4 regions of the Mycobacterium sp. C31M genome follow, and region 1 is predicted to be linked to each of the others. Evidence: riboswitches for the same ligand, from Rfam matches in the RefSeq annotation. Region 1 holds a riboswitch; each other region holds the start of a gene.
The links. A riboswitch is a leader RNA that binds a small molecule or an ion and turns the genes downstream of it on or off. The one in region 1 is predicted to bind cobalamin.
Positions count from the first base shown of each region.

Region 2: linked by a shared signal. The riboswitch ahead of ACLBYA_RS10280 (class I SAM-dependent methyltransferase) and the one ahead of ACLBYA_RS13025 (ABC transporter substrate-binding protein) in region 1 are both predicted to bind cobalamin.
Region 3: linked by a shared signal. The riboswitch ahead of ACLBYA_RS17145 (ABC transporter substrate-binding protein) and the one ahead of ACLBYA_RS13025 (ABC transporter substrate-binding protein) in region 1 are both predicted to bind cobalamin.
Region 4: linked by a shared signal. The riboswitch ahead of metE (5-methyltetrahydropteroyltriglutamate--homocysteine S-methyltransferase) and the one ahead of ACLBYA_RS13025 (ABC transporter substrate-binding protein) in region 1 are both predicted to bind cobalamin.

Region 1 is NZ_JBKFAX010000007.1:191,561-196,921, forward strand. It holds gene ACLBYA_RS13010 (ABC transporter ATP-binding protein) at 1-376, opposite strand, end outside; gene ACLBYA_RS13015 (FecCD family ABC transporter permease) at 373-1,392, opposite strand; gene ACLBYA_RS13020 (ABC transporter substrate-binding protein) at 1,395-2,399, opposite strand; gene ACLBYA_RS13025 (ABC transporter substrate-binding protein) at 2,396-3,391, opposite strand; cobalamin riboswitch at 3,452-3,582, opposite strand; gene ACLBYA_RS13030 (GNAT family N-acetyltransferase) at 3,560-4,165, opposite strand; gene ACLBYA_RS13035 (CBS domain-containing protein) at 4,177-4,605, opposite strand; gene ACLBYA_RS13040 (ribonuclease Z) at 4,716-5,361, shown strand, end outside.
Region 2 is NZ_JBKFAX010000005.1:253,214-258,574, forward strand. It holds gene ACLBYA_RS10265 (molybdopterin-dependent oxidoreductase) at 1-1,252, shown strand, start outside; gene ACLBYA_RS10270 (hypothetical protein) at 1,322-1,531, shown strand; gene ACLBYA_RS10275 (ABC transporter substrate-binding protein) at 1,539-2,534, opposite strand; gene ACLBYA_RS10280 (class I SAM-dependent methyltransferase) at 2,534-3,310, opposite strand; cobalamin riboswitch at 3,368-3,490, opposite strand; gene ilvD (dihydroxy-acid dehydratase) at 3,498-5,342, opposite strand.
Region 3 is NZ_JBKFAX010000010.1:190,347-195,707, forward strand. It holds gene ACLBYA_RS17130 (ABC transporter ATP-binding protein) at 1-419, opposite strand, end outside; gene ACLBYA_RS17135 (FecCD family ABC transporter permease) at 416-1,441, opposite strand; gene ACLBYA_RS17140 (FecCD family ABC transporter permease) at 1,438-2,442, opposite strand; gene ACLBYA_RS17145 (ABC transporter substrate-binding protein) at 2,456-3,499, opposite strand; cobalamin riboswitch at 3,532-3,725, opposite strand; gene ACLBYA_RS17150 (STAS/SEC14 domain-containing protein) at 3,730-4,098, opposite strand; gene ACLBYA_RS17155 (LLM class flavin-dependent oxidoreductase) at 4,108-5,076, shown strand; gene ACLBYA_RS17160 (GAP family protein) at 5,090-5,361, shown strand, end outside.
Region 4 is NZ_JBKFAX010000023.1:1,945-7,305, forward strand. It holds gene folP (dihydropteroate synthase) at 10-759, shown strand; gene metE (5-methyltetrahydropteroyltriglutamate--homocysteine S-methyltransferase) at 808-3,102, opposite strand; cobalamin riboswitch at 3,235-3,452, opposite strand; gene ACLBYA_RS27535 (hypothetical protein) at 3,525-4,802, opposite strand; gene ACLBYA_RS27540 (glycoside hydrolase family 16 protein) at 4,993-5,361, shown strand, end outside.

The sequences.
Region 1 (5,361 bases):
CGGTGGCGGCCAGCGCCGCCGCCACCACGGCGTCGCCGTCACCGTCCCCGCCGATCATCGAGGTGTGCGGAGTCCGCCCCAGCCGCACCACATCACGCACGGTGATGTGCAGTTCGGTATCGGAGTGCTGGGCCACCATCGCCACCCGCCGCGCCACCGCCCGCCGCGGCATGGCGGCCAGCGGTGCGCCGTCGAGTGCCACCCTGCCCGCACTCGGGCGGTCCACACCGGCGAGCAGCCGCAGCAGCGACGACTTCCCGGACCCGTTGGGCCCCAACAGCCCGACGGTGCTTCCGACCTCGGGTTGCATCGTCACGCCGCCGAGCACCAGCCGGCCCGATCGTGTCCAGCTGACCTGCTCCGCCCGTAGCGTCACGCCGCCGACCCCCTGCGCCGCAACAGGATCAGCGCGAACGCCGGCACGCCGAGCAGCGCCGTCACCACTCCGGTCGGCAGCTCCTGGGGAGCGAACACGGTGCGGGCCAAGGTGTCCACCCACACCATGAAGACGGCTCCGAGGATCGCCACCGACGGCAACAGGCGCAGGTGCCCCGGTCCGACGAGGAATCGCGCGGCGTGCGGTAACACCAGCCCGACAAAGCCGATGGCGCCCGCCGCACTGACCAGTGCCGCGGTGATCACCGCGGTGACCACCAGCAGCACCGCGCGGGCCTGACGCACCGACACCCCCAGCGCGGCGGCGGCATCGTCGCCGAAGGCGAAGGCGTCCATGGCCCGTGCATAGGCCAGACAGCACACCAACCCGGCGCCGACCACGGTCGCGCAGACCGCGACGTCGCTCCAGGACACCCCTGCCAACGAGCCGAGCAACCAGAACAACACACCGCGGGTCTGTTCGGCATCGGCCGAGGACAGCACGATGAACGAGGTCAGCGCCGAGAACAGCTGGGTGGCCGCCACCCCGGCCAGCACCACCCGGTCGGTGCCGCCACCGGCGGCGTAGGCCAGGGCCAGCACCACCGCAAAGGCCAGCACCGCACCGAGGAACGCCCCGCCGGACAGTGTCAGCGTCCCCGCCCCGACACCGAGCACCGCGATCAGCACTGCGCCCGTCGAGGCGCCCGAGGACACCCCCAGCACGAACGGATCGGCCAACGGGTTGCGCAGCAGGGACTGCAGGATCGCCCCGCACAGCGCCAGGCCGGCCCCGCACAGCGCGGCCAGCAGCACCCGCGGCAGGCGTAGTTGCCAGACGATGCCGTCCTGGATGCGCGTCGCCCCCGACGGTCCCGCACCGAGATGCTCGGCCACGATGCCGTAGACGTCGCGCACCGACAACGCGGCGGGCCCGATCGTGATCGCCACCGCCGCCGAGATGACGAGCAGCACCAGGCCGGACAGCCAGAGGGCCAGCAGTGACGGGGTGCGCATCCTCAGCGAGTGAGGCCGAATTCGCGCAGGCCGTCGGCCACCTTCTCGGCGCCGTCGACGGTACGGATCGACGGGTTCAGATCGGCCCCGTTGACCACCACGTAGCGCTTCTGTTGGACGGCCGTCATCCGCGATGTCACCGCATTGCTCTCCAGGAACTCGATCTTGGTGTCCAAACTGTCCCCGTCGATGGTGCGGCGGCTCAGGTCGGCGAGCACCAGCACGTCCGGGTCGCGGTCGGCGACCACCTCCCAGCTGACCTGCGGCCATTCCTCGGTGGTGTCGACGAAGATGTTGCGGGCCCCGACGGTGTCGGTGATCACCCCGGGTGATCCGCAGCAGCCGCCGAAGTACGGGGCGCGCAGGTCGGAGAACCAGTACGCCAGATCGGCGTCGGCGCTGACCCGGCTGGTCTGTATCCGCTGCTCCAGATCCGCGATCAGTTGCTCACCGCGGTCCGAAACATCAAAAATCCGTGCCAGATCCCGGATCTCGGTGTAGATGGCGGCCATGGTGAACGGTTCGGTGCGGGCACCGTCGGCGTTGACCGACACCTTGCCCACGCAGTCGCTGGGCGCCAGATAGGTTGGCACCCCCAGTGATTCGAGCTGGCCACGGTCGGCAACCCCGCCGGGACCCGGCGTCCCGGCGAAGGAGGCCGTCACAAAATCCGGCTCGGCACCGAGCACGGTCTCCAGCGACGGCTGGTTCTCCGCGAGCCGGGGTACCCCGGAGTTGGCCTCGGCGAGATTCTCCCGGATCGGGTCTGTCCAGGTCGCGGTGCCGACCATCCGATCGGCCAGCCCGAGTGACAGCAGGATTTCGGTGGATCCCTGGTTCAGGGACACGGCGCGCTGCGGCGGCGCGTCGACGACGACCTCGCGCCCGCAGTTCTGCACGGTGATCGGAAAGCCCGGTGCGGCAGCATCATCGGTCACGGCGGCGTTCTGTCCGCAGCCCGCCAGCACGACGGTCGCGGCCAGCGCGAGGACGATCCGGCCCCTCATCGGGTCCCCCCGAACCCTGCCGCGATCTTCTCGATGGCGTCGACCTGGCGGATACCGGGATCGAGTTCGGATCCGGTGAGCACCACGTAGCGCTGCTGCTGGACCGCGGTCATGTTGCGGGTCAACGGATCCGACTCCAGGAAGGCTTTTTTGCTGTCCAGCGCGTCACCGTCGATGCGTTTACGGCTGAGGTCGGCCAGCACCAGCACATCGGGATCGCGGTCGGCGACGACCTCCCAACTGACCTCGGGCCAGTCCTCACGGGCGTCGGCGAACACGTTCGTGGCGCCGACCTCAGTGGCGTACAAGCCGGGTGCCGAGCAGCATCCGGCCATGTACGGCGTCCGAAGCCCGGAGAACCAGAACGCCACGGTGGCGTCCTGCTGTGGGACGTCCCGGGCGTCGGCGAGCCGCTGCCGCAACTCGGCGACCAGTTCCTCGCCGCGCTGCTGGACATCGAAAATCTGTGCCAGTTCGGTGATCTCGCGGAACAGCGTGTCCATCCTCAACGGCGCGGTGCGGGTCACCGTCTCACCGTCGACGTCGGCGTCGACGCAGACCGACGGCGACTGGTAGGTCGCAATGCCGAGTTCGGCCAACCGGGCCCGTTCACCGACCACGGCAGGGGTAAAGGTGTGGGCGCTGGCCGAGGTGATCAGATCCGGTTCGGTGTCCAGGACGGTCTCCAGCCCCGGATCGTTGTCGGCCAGTCGTGGCACCCGCTCGTTGTCGGCGGCCAACTCGGGCAGCACCGGATCGAACCATGTCGAGGTGCCGACCATCCGGTCGGCCAGCCCCAGTGACAGCAGGATCTCCGTCGACGCCTGGTACAACGACACGGCGCGTTGCGGAGCCTGCTCGAAGGTGACCTGGACACCGCAGTTGTCCAAGGTGAGTGGATAGTTGGTACGGCCGGGGGTTTCCGCAACGGAGGGCGAGGCTTCGGGCGCCTCAGTCGAGGAGCACGCGGTAAGCACCACCAGCGCAGACATCAGAATGGGCAGGACACTCACGACGTGACTTCCTTCGGTGCAGGGCTCGACCGCGGAGCCGCCAACGATGCGCCGGCGACAGGCATTCGGACTCGAGGCGTGGCCTCTTACCGCTGCGCGTCAGCTCCGGATTCACACCGGATTCCCCTGCCGTCGGTCCGTAGCACCCTACCGCGGGTGCCGCCACATCGGATAAAGGGTGGGTCCGTCGGGCACGGTGACCTCGCCGGTCACCTCGAAACCGAAACGCTCGTAGTAGCCGATGTTGTCCGGGTTGCTGGACTCCAGATACGCGGGGGCGTACTCGGCGTCGCAGCGGTCCAGCCGCGAGCGCATCAGTGCGTGACCGAAGCCACCGCCGCGCACCTGCGGGTCACTGCCGATCACCGCCAAATACCAGTGCGGTTGGGCCGGATGGCACCGCTTCATCAGATCCGACACCGTCATCCCCCTGCGCACCGCGGCGCCGAACGTCATCAGCATCGAGGGTGCGGCGCGCAACTCCTCGGCGGTGGTGTGGCGCCATTGTCCGGGCGGGTCCCAGAGGGCGGCGGCCGTGATACCCGATCCGTTGGTGGCCACCTCCACCCCACCCCGGGTCAGGTGATGATGGCGCGTCAGCGCGGCGAAAAGCTTGTGCAGTTTACGGTGCCGCGCCTGCGGGTCGGGCAGCATCCACGACATCACCGGGTCGTCGGCGAAGGCGCGGCCCAGCACCTGGGACAGTGTGGTGATGTCGGCCCGCGTCGCGGGTCGCACGTCGGCAGCGGTCATGGGTGTCTATTTCAGCCCTGGGTGATGTAGGCCTGCAAGTGCTCCCGGCTGGATTCCAGTTCCTGCATGCGGGTCTTGACCACATCGCCGATGCTGACGATTCCGGCGAGCTTGCCGTCCTGCAGTACCGGGATGTGCCGCACGCGGTGGTGTGTCATCGCCGCGCTGAGGCTGTCGACCGAGTCCTCGGGCGAGCAGAACAGCAGGTGGGTGGTCATGATCTCGCTGACGGGCCGGGTCAGCAGATCGGCACCCAGGTCGTGCAACCGGTGCACGACATCGCGCTCGGACACGATTCCGACCGGACCTTCGTGGCCGACGACGACCATCGCACCGATATTGCGGTTGACCAGACCGGTCAGCAGGTCGGCGACCGATGTCTCCGGACTGATCGTCTCCACCGCCGCCCCCTTGGCCTTCAGCACGTCGGCGATTCGCATGGCACCCTCCCCAAAGATGTGACCTCGAACACATTCCAGGCTACGTCGATGCGGCGCCCGATCGCGCCATTGCAACGAACTGAATCGGACGGAAGCGGTATATCTGAACGATGATCGAGGTCACCCTGCTCGGCACCGGCAGCCCCATCCCCGACCCGGATCGGGCCGGACCGTCGACTCTGGTTCGCGCGGGCGGGCAGGCGCTGCTGGTGGACTGCGGACGTGGGGTGCTACAGCGACTGGCGGCGGCCGGGTCGGGCGCCGGCGCGCTCAGCGCCCTGTTGCTCACCCATCTGCACAGTGACCACATCGCCGACCTCGGGGATGTCCTGATCACCCGGTGGGTCAGCACCTTCACCCCAGATCCGGTGCCCCTGCCGATCATCGGACCGCCGGGCACCGCCGAGGTGGTGGCCGCGACGCTGGCCGCCTTCGCGCACGACATCGGCTATCGGATCGCCCACCATGCCGATCTCACCGGTCCGCCACAGGTCGAGGTGCACGAAGTCACCGAGGGTGTGGTGTGGGATGCCGACGGTGTGCGGGTGCTGACCGCGCCGACCGATCACCGTCCGGTGGCCCCGACCGTGGGCTTCCGGGTCGAACACGCCGGCGCGTCGGTGGTGCTGGCCGGCGACACCGTGCCGTGCGCGTCCCTCGATACGCTGGCCGGTGGCGCAGGAGCGTTGGTGCACACCGTGATTCGCAAGGATCTGATCGACGCCCTACCGCTACAGCGGATCCGCGATATCTGTG
Region 2 (5,361 bases), on a different contig from region 1:
TGCCACCCGCCTGCTCGAGCGCATCGACTGTGAGGCCTACGACGACGAGCCGATGGCCGCCTGGGCCGACCAGATCACCACGATCCTGGCGCCCGGCGCCGAGCCCGTGCCGACCGTCCGGCCGGTCACGCTGCAGACCCCGCTGACCCGCACCGCGCCGCTGCTGGCACCGTTGAGCCGCAATATCCGGCTGACCCCGGAGTCGGCACGTAAAGAGGTGCGCCAGTTCGGGTTCGACATCTCCGAACATGTGGCCGAGCACGGTGCAGCTTATGCCGCTGGGGACTCGCTCGGTGTCTTCGTCACGAACTCCGACGATTCGGTGGCGGCCTGGCTGGCGGCGACCGGGCTGTCCGGAAATGAGGTGATCGAGGTCGACGGTGCCGAGACCGACGTGCGCGGCGCCCTGACGGCCTCCTACGACATCTGCCGCATCACCCCGAACCTGCTCAACTTCGTCGCCGAGCGCTGCCCGGACGCCAAGATCCTGCGGCGTTCGAAGGACAAAATCGACAAGTGGCTCGCCGACCGCAACGGCCTGGACATCGTCGAGGAATTCGCCGTGCGGGCCGAACCGCAGGAATGGCAGGACGCGCTGGTGCGGCTGACCCCGCGGCAGTACTCGATCGCGTCGAGCCCCCTGGTCAGCCCTGAGGAGGTGCAGTTGACCGTCTCGGTGGTGCGCTATCGCAGCGCGCGCGACGCGCACCGCGGCGGGGTGGCCTCGACGTTCCTGGCCGATCGGGCGCACGCCGCGCCGGTGTTCGTACAGCGGTCTCCGAATTTCCGACCACCCGAGGAATCCGCGACCCCGATGATCATGGTCGGCCCGGGCACCGGCATCGCCCCGTTCCGGGGATTCCTGCAGGAACGCCGCGCGCTCGGCCACCGCGGACCCAACTGGCTGTTCTTCGGCGACCAGCACCGCAACGAGAACTTCTACTACCGCGACGAACTCGAGGACATGGTCGACGACGGGTTCCTCAACCGTCTCGATCTGGCGTTCTCCCGGGATCAGGCCCGACGGGTGTACGTGCAGGACAAGATGACCGATTACGGCGCGGACGTGTGGCGCTGGCTCGAGGACGGTGCGCACTTCTATGTCTGCGGCGATGCGTCCCGGATGGCGGCCGATGTCGACGCGGCCCTACTCAAGATCATCCGCACGCATGGCGGTCTGTCGGCCGAGGCCGCACACGACTACAAGAAGGAACTCGTCGCGACCAAGCGGTACGTCCGCGACGTCTACTGATCGCCGCGAATAAAAGTCGCTCCCGCGGCGTTGCACCCCACGTATTCAGAGAAGATGTTGGGGAGAGAAATGACTTGGCATACCGGTGACGTTGTGACCGCCCGCCGCGAGATCGATCAGATGGACGTTCAGACCGTTCCCGAAGGTGCCGCCGGCACCGTCGAAGAGACCACCGTGTTCGGACAGCCCAAGGTGGTCTGCTTTGACGTTCCCACTGTGTGGGGACCCAAGCGTGCCTGCGTGCACGTACACCGCGGGGACGTGGCACTGGCCGGCTGAGGGCAGGTCAGCGGTCCGCGACGGACCGTAGCGCGGTCGAGATCTGCTCGACCGCGTCGACATTGCGAAGCGACGGATCCAGCGCGGTCCCAGGCACCACGACATAGCGCTTCTCGCGCACCGCGGTGAGCCGGCTGGCCAGCGGATCACTCTCGAGGAACTCCATCTTGGCCGCGGCGCTGTCCCCGTCGTCACCGCGGGTCAGATCGGCCAACACCAGCACGTCTGGATCACGATCCAGGATGGCCTCCCACGAGGTCTCCGGCCACAGTTGGCGGCTGTCGCCGAACGCGTTGCGGGCGCCGGCCGCCTCGGTGATCAACCCAGGCGCACCGCAGCACCCGGCGATATAGGGCGTCCGGGTCGCCGAGTACCAGTACATCAACGTGGTGTCGGCGGCGTCCAAGCCGCTTGTGGCTGCCGCGAGCCGATCCTGCATCGACGTGACCAACCGATCACCGGCATCCTCGACACCGAACACCTGGGAGATATCTGCGATCTCGGCATAGATGTCGTCGAAGGTCAACGCACGGTGCTGAATTGCCTCCTGCCCGCTGCATTCACTGGCGGACAGGTATGTCGGAATGCCCAGCTGCTGGAACCGGTCCCGGCCGGCGATGCCCTGATCGGAGAAGGTGTACGCGAACGTCGCGTACACAAAGTCCGGCTCCTGCTCCAGGACCACCTCCAGCGAGGGGAAATCCGGGCTCAGTTCGGGGACGGTGGCGTTGGCGGCGGCCAGTTCCGGGAGCACCGGGTCGTTCCACGACGCGGTCCCGACCATCCGGTCGGCCAATCCGAGGGTGAGCATGAGTTCGGTCGCGGGCTGATTCACCGAGATGGCCCGCGACGGTGAGCCCGCGATGTCAATCTCGACCCCACAGTTCTGCAGTGATACCGATTGTGTTGTGGGGGAGGCAGTCTGATCGGTCGTGTCGGCACCACAGCCGGCCGCCAGAAGTGACACCGTCGCGGCGGCTGCCGCAACCGCGCCGCGCGACATCACTTCACCCCCAACACGACGTAGTCGTCGAGTAGCTGCCACACGGTGCCGACCTCGGAAAAGCCGGCCTGTGCGAGTGCGGCAAGGTGGAAGTCGACCGCGGTACTCGGTGGAGCGCCGCGTTGCGCAAACCGCTCCTCGCGCAGGGCGGCCAGCGGAGCGACACCGTCGCGCGCCGCGGCGGTCGCCCACCACTGGTCCCAGGTGAGCGCACCCGCGGCATGCGCCCGCTCCTGGGTTGCGGTGTCGTGGGTGTCGGCGAGCCGTTTCAGTGCCGGTTGGCGGCCGTCGAACCGGAAGTGGTCGCCGTTGAGCAGGATCCCGTTGCCGGGCAGCAACTCTGCCGCCGCGGTGTAGACACGCAACAGGGCGTCGGGGGACAGCCAGTGCAGCGCGGTTGTCGAGACGACGGCCGATACGGTTTCCCCGGCCAGCGCATCGGTCAGCACGTCCGACCACGCCGCATCGGCGAGGTCGGCCTCGACAAACCGCACACGGTCACCGTGCTCGACGGCCACCGTCTTGGCAGCGAGGTCGAGCAACAGAGGGTCGAAGTCGACGGCGATGACGCGCGCGCCGGGCAGTGCCTGCAGCACCCGGGCGCTCAGGGAGCCTGGCCCACACGCGAGATCGACGACCACCGGTTCGGTACCGCAGGCAAGACCGATGACATCGGTGATGGCGGTGAAGCGCGACTCGCGACCTGCGATATAGGCGGACTGCTGGTCATCCCAGGCACGTACGAGTGCGGCCGGGTCGCTGGCGGATGCGGACACGAGGCGATCCTTCGGACATCAGGGGCCTGATCAGCGAGACCCGTTGACAGACCGCGACGGTCGTCGCGGGTGCCAGCAGGTATTCGGACTCGGGGTCATCCCTCACCGTTGCGCGTCAGTCCCGGATTCGCACCGGGTTCCCTACTCCTTGCGGAGGTGACTGGCCCGCAAAGGTTAGCAGGCGTCCTCAGACCGCATCGATGTCCCGTGCGGCGCCCTTGTCCGCCGAAAGCGCCAGGGCCGCGTAGGCACGTAGCGCCGCCGACACGGTGCGTTCACGGTTCTTCGGCCGGTACCCGCCGGCAGCCTCCAACGCCTCACGGCGGCGGTTGAGTTCCTCGTCGGGCACGTCGACCTGGATACTGCGGTGCGGGATGTCGATGGTGATCAGATCGCCGTCCTCGATCAGCGCGATGGTGCCGCCCGCGGCAGCCTCGGGGGAGACGTGGCCGATCGAAAGGCCCGATGTCCCACCGGAGAACCGGCCATCGGTGATCAGCGCACACTGCGCACCCAGACCCCGGCCCTTCAGAAAGGCGGTCGGGTAGAGCATCTCCTGCATACCCGGGCCGCCCTTGGGCCCCTCGTAGCGAACCACCACGACATCGCCGGCCTGCACCCGCTTGTTCAGGATGGCGTCGACCGCGTCCTCCTGGGATTCCACGACCACCGCGGGACCACTGAACTTCCAGATCGATTCGTCGACGCCCGCGGTCTTGACGATGCAGCCGTCGACCGACAGATTTCCGCGCAGCACCGCCAGGCCACCGTCGGCGGAGTAGGCGTTCGCCATATCTCGGATGCAGCCGTTCTCAGCGTCGGTGTCCAGGCTGTCCCAGCGTTCGGATTGGGAGAAGGCTTTCGCCGAACGCACACAACCCGGAGCGGCATGGAACAGTTCGACGGCCTCGCCCGAGGGCAACCCTCCACGAATATCCCACTCGCGCAACCACTGTGCCATCGACCCGGCGTGCACGGTGTGCACCGTCTCGTGCAGGTGCCCGCCGCGCCACAGCTCGCCGAGAATGGCCGGGATGCCACCGGCGCGGTGCACATCCTCCATCAGGTAGTGGCCGTTGGGGGCCACCTTGCACAGACACGGGATCATCTGGCTGCGCTTCTCGATGTCCTCGAGGGTGTAGTCGAGTTCGGCCTCCCGCGCGGCGGCCAGCAGGTGCAGCACGGTGTTTGTGGACCCGCCCATCGCGATGTCCAGTGCCATCGCGTTGTCGAAGGCGTCGCGGGTGGCGATGGCCCGCGGCAGCACCGACGCGTCATCGTCGTCGTAGTACCGGCGCACGATGTCCATGACCGTGCTGCCGGCCTTCTCGTAGAGGGCGCGTCGCGCGGTATGCGTGGCCAGCACCGATCCGTTGCCCGGCAGCGCCAGACCCAACGCCTCGGTGAGGCAGTTCATCGAGTTCGCGGTGAACATGCCCGAGCAGGAGCCGCAGGTGGGGCACGCGGCCTCCTCGATGCGGGCGATGTCGTCGTCGGAGACATCGGTGTTCACGGCATCGGCGATCGCGGTGACCAGGTTGAGCCGGGTCCGCACGGTGCCGTCGACCAGGACGGCGGTGCCGCCCTCCATGGGGCCGCCGGAGACGAAGACCGTCGGGATGTTGAGCCGCAGCGCGGCCATCAGCATGCCGGGAGTGATCTTGTCGCAGTTGGAGATACACACCAGAGCGTCCGCACAGTGCGCGTTGACCATGTACTCCACCGAGTCGGCGATCAGCTCGCGCGACGGCAACGAATACAGCATGCCGCCGTGGCCCATGGCGATACCGTCGTCGACGGCAATCGTGTTGAACTCGCGCGGCACACCGCCGGCGGCGGAGATGGCCTCGGAGACGATCCGCCCGACGGGCTGCAGATGGGTATGGCCCGGCACGAACTCGGTGAAGCTGTTGGCCACCGCGACGATCGGCTTGCCGATGTCCTCGCCGGCCACCCCGGCGGCGCGCAGCAACGAGCGGGCACCGGCCATGTTGCGACCATGGGTGACGGTTCGAGACCTGAGTTCTGCCATAACACACAGCCTGCCCATC
Region 3 (5,361 bases), on a different contig from region 1:
AGTTCGTCGATCGGGGTGTCGGCCAGCTCGCCGAGCTCGGTGGCCTCCATCGCTTGGCCGACGGCCGTTTCGTCGGCGGCGCTCCATTGCCGGAACCAGCGTTGGTGCGGATGCCGTCCACGACCGATCAGGTCGGCCACGGTGATGCCGTCCGGTGCGATCGGCTGCTGGGGTAACAGTCCGATCCTGGTCGCCAGGTGCCGGCTGGGAATCTCGGCGAGGTCGCGGCCGTCGAGGTGCACAACACCGCCCTGCGGGGCCAGCAGACGCGCCAGCCCACGCAGCAACGTCGATTTGCCGCAGCCGTTCGGACCGATGATGGCGGTGATCCTGCCCGCCGGCAGGGCGGCACTGACCTCGCCCACCACGGTCCGGCCGCCGTAGCCCAGCTTCAGGTTTTCGGTGGTCAATGAATTCATCCGGCGGCTCCGATCCGGTTGGCGCGGGCGAGCAGGTAGAGCAGAACGGGTGCGCCGATGATGGCGGTGAGGATGCCGACGGGCATTCCCATGGGCGCGAACAGGAGTCGGGCGGTCAGGTCGGCACTCACCACCAGCAGCGCACCGATGGCCGCTGCGGGCGCAAGGCCGGTATGTCGTTCGGCGAGCAGGCGTCGGGCGATCTGCGGGGCGACCAGCGCGACGAACCCGATGGGGCCGGCGGCCGCGGTCGCCATCGCGGCCAACGTCACCGCCACCAGCACCAGAGCCACCTTGTGCGCCTGCCGGCTGCCCAGGGTCCGGGCCAGATCGTCACCGAGCTCGAACAATCGCAGGTGCCTTCCCAGCACCACCAGAGCGGGCACCGCGATCAGCAGGGTGGCCCCGATGACCGCCACATGCAGGGTGCTGCGGTTGGCCAGGCTGCCGGTCAGCCAGACCGCCGCCGTCATCGCCTCGTGCACATCGGCGCGCGTCAGCAGATATGAGATCCCGGAGGTCAGCAGGGCGGCCACCCCGATGCCGACCAGCACCAGCCGAAAGCCATGCAGACCGCGGCGGTAGGCGATCGCGAGGATGGCGGCCGCGGTGATCAATGCACCGAGCAAGGCGCCGACGACCAGCGTCGCCCCGCTGCCGCCGAGCACGGTCAACACGACCAAGGCCCCCAGCGCCGCACCGGAATTGATGCCGATGACGTCCGGACTGACCAGCGGATTGGATGCGATGCGTTGCAGGATCGCACCCGAGAGCGCAAACGCCGCCCCGACACCGAGTCCGGTGAGCACCCGCGGCAGCCGGTCACCCAGCACGACATCGCGTTCGATGAGGGTGCCGCCACCGGACAGCACGTTCGCCGCGTCGCGCACCGAGATCGGAAATTCGCCGAGCGTCAGCGATACGGCGGCCACGACAACTGCTGCGGCCCAGGCGATCACGGTGATGACGGCCGCGGTGCGGCTGAACCGCAAGGCCAGGCCACCGGCCACGACGGTACTCACAGCCCGGACACCTTCCGGTTGCGGACCAGGTAGAGAAAGAACGGCGCACCGGCCAGCCCGGTGATGATGCCGACCTGAAGCTGCTGCGGTGACACCAGGATTCGGCCGAGAATATCGGCGGCCAGCAACAGCGTCGGCGCCAACACCACCGTCCACGCCATGATCCAGCGGTAGTCCGGTCCGGTGATCAACCGTGCGATATGGGGCACCACCAACCCGATGAACCCGATCGGGCCGGCGATCGCGGTGGCCGCCCCGGCCAACAGGATCACGGCGACGGCGGCGGTGATGCGGGCCGACCACAACCGGGCACCGAGGTTGCGGGCCATATCGTCGCCCAGTGCCACCACATTCAGGGTGCGACTGGTGACGATCGCGGCGAGCATCCCGGCGACGATGAACGGGGTCACCGCGGCCAGCGATGTGCCGTCGGCGCGGGTGAGCGATCCGACCACCCAGAACCGGAAATCGTCCAGGGTGCTGGCATCCAGCAGGGTGATCGCCGAGGTGATCGCGCCGACGAAGGCGGTGAACGCCGCCCCGGCCAGTGCGAGCTTGACCGGGGTGGCCCCACCCAGTCCGAGCGATCCCAGGGTGTAGACGAACACCGCCGCGACGGCCGCTCCGGCGAAGGCGAACCAGACATAACCGCTCGCCGAACTGACGCCCGCGAACGTCATCGCGAGCACCACCGCCAGTGCGGCGCCGGAGTTGATACCGAGGATGCCCGGACCGGCCAGCGGATTGCGGGTGATGCCCTGCATGACGGCACCGGCGACGCCCAGTGCGGTCCCGGCGAGGATGCCCGCGACCGTCCGGGGAATCCGGATGTGCGCGACGATCCGATCCAGATCGGTTGTGGCGGGCCGGGATACCGCGGCCACCACATCGGCGATGGTGACCGTGAAGTTGCCGATCAGGACCGAGGCCAGGGCCACCGCGACGAACACCCCGCCTGCGACAACAAGTCCCAGCAGCCGGTTCCAGCCGCCCTGCAGCACACCGCGGCGGATGTCAGTTGACCCGGTCGGGATGCAGGATCGACGCCACCACCTCGACCGCATGGGCGGCCCGGACACCGGCGGCCCGATCGGAGAACAGATAGGGGTGCACCTGCTCGTTGCGCACCGCGGCCACCCCGGCCAGCGCAGGATTGGCCGCCAGCGTGGCGGCCTCCTGCGCGCCGCTTTCGGCGGTGTAGGAGATATCGCAGCAGACGCTGGTGAGGATGACGTCGGGGTCGCGGCGGATGATCTCCTCGATGTCGACATCGACGTGGCGGCGCTGGGTCAGGTCGGCGAAGGCGTTCACCCCACCGGCATGCTCGATGATCTGGGTGCCGAAGTCGATACCACCGGCCACCCGGTAGCCGCCGTCGTCATCGATCAACATGATCGCCACCGACGGCCGGTCCGCGCCCGCGACAGCCTCCTCGACCGCGTCGATCCGCGCCTGCTGGTCGGCGATGACCTCTTCGGCACGATCCTCGGCGCCGAAGATCGTGCCGAGGTCGCGCAGGTCCTGATAGATGGTGTCGACCCGCACCGCGGCCGGGTCGATGGCCTCATCGGACAGGCCGTCCTCGCTGGGGCACAGCGGGCTCAGAATCCAGGACTGGATGCCCAACTCGGACAGGCTGGCCCGGGTGCCGACGCTGGTGTCGCCGCTGCCCTCGGAGAAGACGTTGTTGTAGCCCGACAGCACGAAGTCCGGGTTGGTGGCCAGCAGGCCGTCGCGGCTCGGCAGCTGCGGCACATAGGGCACCTGCTGCTGGGCGTCGGTGTATTCGGGCAGCACCTGCGAATCGAGGAACGCGGTCCCGACCAGGCGGTCGGAGATGCCGAGCGCGTGCGCGATCTCGGTCGCCGGCTGATACGCGGCGTACACCCGCTCGGGTGGCCCGCTGACGCTCACGTCGATGCCGCAGTTCTCGACGGTCACCGCCTCGGCGGATGCTTCGCCTGTCGGCTCGGAGGTGTCGCTCGCGCAGCTCGCGACGGTAGCGATCACGAATGCCGCGGCAACCGCGGCACGGGTGGGGGACAACGAACGGGCCACGGTCAGCCAGCCTCTCCAGATCCTCGTGGATGGGGTACTTCTGTGCCGTGGCCGGTCTCCTGGCTGACGGGTATGACGCGACATCCCAACCTTCCCAAGACCGGTCGGTCTCAGTGGCCCACCGCGCGGACGCGGCGGAAAGGGAGGTAGCAATTCCCGATCACAGTGGCGAGGGCCGCGCCGGTTTCACACCGGCTTCCCGTTCACCACGGCTGATTGGAGGCTAGCACTCAGCCGGCCGCCCATTGTTTGGCGTCGTCGAGTCGGTCGAGTCCGAACACCGAGATCTCGCCGGGGTAGAGCCAGCCGATGGCGTGGATGGTGTGGGTGATCCATTCGCGGTCGGCCACCACGGCGATGCGTTTGAACGCCGAGTGATGATGCAGCAGTGCACCGAGGCCCATCTTGAGATCCTCGGTCAACCCGCCGGGTCCGAACCCCTCGTAATCGGGCTCGATGACTTCGACGATCCGGATCTCGCCGGCTTTGGCGATCTGGTCCATGGTGGGCTGGAACGCCCGCATCTGTTCCCCGTCGATACGGCCGGACACCCGGATGCCGGTCACCCCGGCCGGCATGTCGGTCAGCACTTCGATCATCGGTTCAGCATCCTCTTCTGTTATGAACGACGGGTGGAAATGGTGGCCACCGCGCCCGCGACGACGGGACCGGCCGATATCGGCGCCTGGGCAGCACGTGTGGAACGTCTCGGATTCGACACCATGCACGTCTCGGAGACCATCCACGACCCGTTCGTGGTCGCCGCGCTGGCGTTGCAGGCGACCCGCACCCTGAGCGTGCGCACCAGCATGGTGCTGGCCTTCCCGCGCAGCCCGATGATCACCGCGTGCTCGGCCTGGGATCTGGCCCGGCTGTCCGGTGGCCGGTTCCAACTGGGTATCGCCTCGCAGGTGCGCGGCAACATCGTCGGTCGCTTCTCGGCGCAATGGTCCGAACCGGTGGCCCGGCTCGCCGACTACATCCGTGCGCTGCGGGCGATCTTCCACGCCTTCCAAACCGGTGCTGCCCTCAATTACGTTGGTACGCACTACGCATTCGACAGGCTGCAGCCGTACTTCAATCCCGGCCCGCTCGAGGGCGCGCCTCCGCAGATCTGGTGCGGCGGGGTCAATGAACGCATGGTGGCGATGGCTGGACAACTGGCCGACGGCTTCGTCTGCCACCCCACCAGTTCGCACCCGACGATCCTGCGCACCCGGACCGTGCCCGCGCTGGCCGGCACGAGGTTGATCGCCAACCCGCAGCCGGTGGCGGCCGCGACGGCCGAGGGTGTGCGTGAATTGCGGGACGTCCGCCGCGACGAGCTGCGTTTTCTGTACCGCACGCCGGCCTACCGCAGGCAGCTGGAACTCATCGGGGTCACCGACCTCGGCGGGCTCGAAGCGTTGATCCCGCAGGGCACCTACGACGAGATCCCCGCGGTGCTCGGACAGTGGTACGCGGGACTGTGCGACGGGCTGACCATCGCCGTGCCGGACACCGACGACGCGGCGCTGACCGAGCTGGTCCGGCAATGTCGGATGATTCCAACCCTGTCGGATCCGGCCGCGCGATAGGACGATGGTCCGCGTGTCCGCAACACTGCTCGCCCAACTGGTCGCACCGGCCATCGTGGTGGCCTGGTCGCCGATGAAGGTCATCCCGGCCCTGGTGCTGGTGTTCAACGCGCCCCGACCGCGGGCCGCCGGACTGGCGTTCCTGATCGGTTCGTTGGTCGGGCAGGCTGCGGCGACGGTGTTGTTCCTCCGCGCCCCGGAACTCGTCGACCGGATCGACCCGAGGCCGACGCCGACGCTCGGCTGGATCCAGATCGCCCTGGCGGCAGCGATGTTCGCCGCGGC
Region 4 (5,361 bases), on a different contig from region 1:
ATGCGAGTCATGGGGATCCTGAATGCAACACCCGACTCATTCTGGGCGCCAAGCAGATTCGGCACCGTCGAGCGTGCCGTGCAGGCGGGTCGGGTGATGTTCGACAACGGTGCGTGGGCCGTCGACGTCGGTGGTGAATCCACCCGGCCGGGTGCCGTTCCGGTCTCGGCCGACGAAGAACTCGAGCGCGTCATACCGATCATCACCGAACTCGCGCGGTGCGGTGTGGTGTCGGTTGACACCCGCAATCGCGAGGTTGCCGAGGAAGCGGTGCGTGCCGGCGCGCGGATCATCAACGATGTGTCCGGCAAGCTCTATGACCTGGCCGGGCAGCTGCGGGTCGGATATGTGAGCATGCACGCACACACCGTGCCGGTATTGGCCGACGGTTACCCGCAGTACGCCGATGTGACCGCTGAGGTCAAGGCGTTCGTGGAGGGCACCGCCGGAGCTGGCTTCGCAGCCGGTGCCCGCCCGGTATGGGCCGATCCGGGAATAGGTTTCGGGAAATCGACTGCCGACAACCTGGAACTGCTGCGCCGGCTGCCCGAGCTGTGCGGTGGACCGTTTCCGGTTCTGCTCGGAGTGAGCCGCAAATCGTTTCTCGGAGGCGTCACCGGCCGGGGTGTCGACGGTCGGTTGGCGGCCTCACTTGCCGTGCTGGGCCCCGCGTGGTCGGCGGGGGTGGATACCGTTCGGGTACACGATGTTCCAGAAACCATCGACACCATCAAGGTGACCGAAGCGCTCGCTGTATGACGACGGATCGTGCCCCGGAATCGCGACGATTCCGGGGCACGATTGTTGTCATCGCTCGGCGCGCACCGTCTTCGCGGCTTCCACCATGTGCCGCAGGGACTCGACGACCTCGTCGTTTTTACGAGTCTTGAGGCCGCAGTCCGGGTTGACCCAAAGCCGTTCCGCCGGAACGGCAGCCAGTGCCTCGCGGAGCGCCGTGGTCATCTCGTCGGTGCTGGGCACGCGCGGGGAGTGGATGTCGTAGACACCCGGCCCCACCCCGTTGCTGAAGCCGACGGCATTGAGGTCATCGAGCACCTCCATATGCGAACGCGCCGCCTCGATGGACGTCACATCGGCGTCGAGGTCTGCGATCGCCTTGATCACCTCACCGAACTCGGAATAGCACAGGTGCGTGTGGATCTGGGTGTCATCACGCACGCCTGCGGTCGACAGTTTGAACGCCTCCACCGACCACTTCAGATATTCCTGCTTCTCCTTGGACCGCAGCGGGAGCAGTTCGCGCAGCGCGGGCTCGTCCACCTGGATGATGGCGATGCCGGCCTTCTCCAGGTCCACCGTCTCGTCGCGGATGGCCAGCGCCACCTGCGCCGCGGTGTCGGCCAGCGGCTGGTCGTCGCGCACAAACGACCACGCCAGGATGGTCACCGGGCCGGTGAGCATGCCCTTGACCGGCCGCTTGCTCAGCGACTGGGCATATTCGGCCCACTCCACCGTCATCGGCTCGGGGCGGAACACATCTCCGAACAGCACCGGCGGCCGCACGCAGCGGGAGCCGTAGGACTGCACCCAGCCGTTCTGGGTGGCGAAGAACCCCTCCAGCTGCTCGGCGAAGTACTGCACCATGTCGTTGCGCTCCGGTTCGCCGTGCACCAGCACGTCGATGTCGAGCTCCTCCTGCAGCGTGATGACGGCAGCGACCTCGTCGCGCATCTTCTGCTGGTAGGCGGCATCGTCGATCTTGCCCGCACGCAGATCCGCACGCGCGACCCGGATCTCGGTGGTCTGCGGGTAGGACCCGATGGTGGTGGTCGGCAGCGGCGGCAGGTTGAGCCGTGCCTGCTGAGCGGTGCGCCGGTCGGCGGCAGGGCCGCGGTTGGCGGCGCCGGTGGACCGGATTTCGGCGATGCGCGACCGGACACCCGCGTTGTTGAGGCGCGGGTCGGCCTTGCGTGAGGCCACTGCGGCGTTGGACGCCTCGACCTCGGCAGTGATTGCCTCCCGGCCCTGTGACAGACCCTTGGCCAGGGCCACAACCTCGGCGATCTTCTCGGCGCCGAAGGCCAACCAGCTGCGCAGCGCCTCGTCGAGTTCCGTCTCGGGCTCCAGCGAGTACGGCACGTGCAGGGTCGAGCACGACGTGGACACCGTGACCGCACCGGCTAATCCGAGCAGCGTGGCCAGCTTGGCCAACGCAGCCTCCAGATCGGTCCGCCAGATGTTGCGGCCGTCGACGACCCCGGCGACGACGGTCTTCTGTGCGAGCTCGGGCACCGCGGCCAGTGCGTCCACGCCGCCGTAGACGAGGTCGACACCGATGGCCTCGATCGGTGTGCGGGCCAGGGCCGGCAGCGCATCGGTCAGTTCACCGAAGTAGGTGGCCACGAAGATGGCCGGCCGCTCGGCCAGCCCGCCGAGTCGGGAGTACACGCTTTCGGCGAACGCCCCGGCATTGTCGACGTTGTCGGTGACCAACACCGGTTCGTCGATCTGGACCCATCCGACACCCTTGTCGGCGAGCAGTCCCAGTAATTCGGCATAGACACCGACAAGTTCGTCGAGCCGTCCGATGGGTGCGTCGGCCCCGTCGACCGCCTTGCTCAACGCCAGGTAGGTGATCGGACCGACGATCACCGGGCGCAGCGCGACGCCGACCGACGAGGCCTCTTCCAGTTCGGCGAGAATCTTGGCCGGGTTCAGCGTGAACGTCGTGTCCGGGCCGATCTCGGGGACGATGTAGTGGTAGTTGGTGTCGAACCACTTGGTCATCTCCAGCGGAGCGATATCGGCACCGTCATAGGTGCCGCCGCGCGCCGCGGCGAAATAGCGATCCACATCGTCGGAAACGCCAGCCACCCGCGGCGGCAGCGTGCCCAGCAGGACCGACTGGTCCAGCATGTGGTCGTAGTACGAGAAGGTGTTGACCGGAAGCGAGTCCAGGCCGGCCGCGGCCTGGGATTGCCAGGTGTCCTTGCGCAATGTGGCGGCGACCGATTCGAGCTCGGCGCGGTCGATCTTCTTCGACCAGTACTTCTCGACGGCCCGCTTGAGCTCGCGGTTCGGGCCGACCCGTGGCGAACCCAGGATGGTGGCGGTGAACGTAGGGGCAGATTGTGTTGTCACGCGAAGTCCTTCAACAACGATGGAGAGCCCACCGCCCTTTGGACGTGCAACCGAAGAGGCCACCGCAGTGGGACACGCGGCAGCCACACCGGCCATACGCCCAGTCCTCGAGGCGATGCGCCGCCGGGCGCGGCGCGCCCGGCACAGTTGGCAGGTCTTCGGACTAACAGGCGCACACCCAAGGATGTTCCTACTGGCCGTCGCTTCCCAGTGCTGAGCACCAGTGCCTGTGACGGCGGTCGTTCCTGCATACCGCTGCGGGACAGTCCCGGATTCTCACCAGGTTCCCTCTTGCGATGCCGGACGCGCAGAACACACGCCCCCGGCAAACCAGCTGCGCCGCTGATACTACGCACGGCCCGGACATGACGGTGGGCCCTGTGCACGGAATCGGTACGTGCACAGGGCCCACAATCGAAGCGCTACTCCGCGGAGCTGGATTCCGACTTGGTGGTCTTGTCGGAGCCGCCGCTGTCACCGGAGTCCCGGGAGGTGCTGCCGCCACCCGTCAGCTTCTTGACGGTGCGGCCGACATTGTCGCGGAAGTCCTTGAATCCCTGGCGAATACCGGCGGCAGGGTCCTTCTTGGCCGGCTTGGTGGTGGCGGCCTTGTCGGTGTCCGCATCCTCGGACTCGGCTGCTTCGGACTCTGCTGCGTCATCGGCGGTGTCCTCGGTGGCCGGCTCCTCCACCTTGACCGGGATGGTCGACGGCTCGGTCACCTCGGGCTCGACGACTTCGGTTTCGACGACCTCGGGTTCGGTGGGCTCGACCGGCTCAGTGGTCTCGACGACCTCGGTCTCCTCGATGATCTCGACCGCAGGCACGACCTCGGCCTCGGGAGCCGTCTCCGGAACCAGCTCGGCGACCGGGTCGATCTCGGTACTCGTCGTGAGCTCGCCGGCATCCTCGATCTGATCGGTCGCGTCGGTGACCAGGCTGACCAGGGTCGCGTTGGCGTCGGTGACCGTCGTCTCGACGATGTCGTTCGGTGTCTTGATATCGCGCACCGGAGGCTGTTGACCCCACGGTGTGAGCAGTCCGGGCGCGGGGATGTATTCGCCCTCACGGCCCGGCAGGATCGGGCCCAGGTCGCCGTAACCGCCGAACAGCAGTCCGTCGATGACATGGAACGGCGCCCGGATGATGGCCTCGATGAACGGTTCGATGCGGTAGGTCGTCGTCGACATGTAGATCTCGTAGTGAGCCATCCCGGCGGCGCCGATGGCGCTGAGGATGGGACCGACCAGGCGGACGAAGGCGTACTCGATGAGCTCGGGGATCTGTCGGATCTGGTCGCCCAGGACCGGGAAGTTCCGGGCCACCGCCTCGGCGACCGCGTCGTTGAGCGGGCCGATGACCAGCGGTGTGATGGGTGCCAGGAAGATGTCGGTGACCAGCGCGTAATTCCACGGCAGCAGGTCCTCGTCGGGCCAGTTCTCGTGCACGGTCCACCACAGGTCGGGGATCTTGCGGGTCAGCGCGTCGTAACTCTGGCCCAGCGCGGCCTGGGCGCCGGAGGCGATCAACTGCAGGTCCTGGATCAGGCCGGCGGGCATCACCTCGGTGGTGACGACACGGGGAGCCTCGACGACGGCCTGGATCTGCGGGGCGACCGTGACCGGAGTCAGCGCGATGGCGCCGGCGCCGGCGAGTGCCACGCCGGTGGAGAGGGTCTGCCGAAACACCTTGTTGGCCATGGGATTGCCGACTCCTGAGCTAGCGGGATGTTTGCCGCGGGCAACGGTAGCGCAGGATACGCGTCAATTGGGACCTTCCTCGTGGTCGCTGAGAACGTCCTCAGCAGGCCGGGGCTCGGCTCGGTTCCGCACGAAAACCGCCGTCGCTGGATATGGTTCGGCTGTGCCTGAATTTGATCGACGCAGCGCGATGATGATGCTCGGACTGGGTGCGGCCGCCGCCGCGCTGCCGGTCCAGAATGCTCGCGCAGAGCCGCTACCAGGGGATCTGTCGCCCAACCCGGTCCCAGAGGCGGCTGCTCCGCCGATCCTGTGGCAGGACGAGTTCAACGGACCCGCGGGTTCCCCGCCGGACCCGGCCTCATGGTTCATCGTCCCGCAGCGCGAGACCATCCGGAACCCGGTCGAATGGGACAAGCCGTTCAACATGGGCCGCTACGTCACCGATCAGGAGCACGTGTTCCAGGACGGCAACGGCAACCTGGTCATCCGCGCCACCGAAGGCCCCGGTGCCAACATCCAGGAGAAGTTCGCCAGCGCCAAGATCATCGGCAACTGG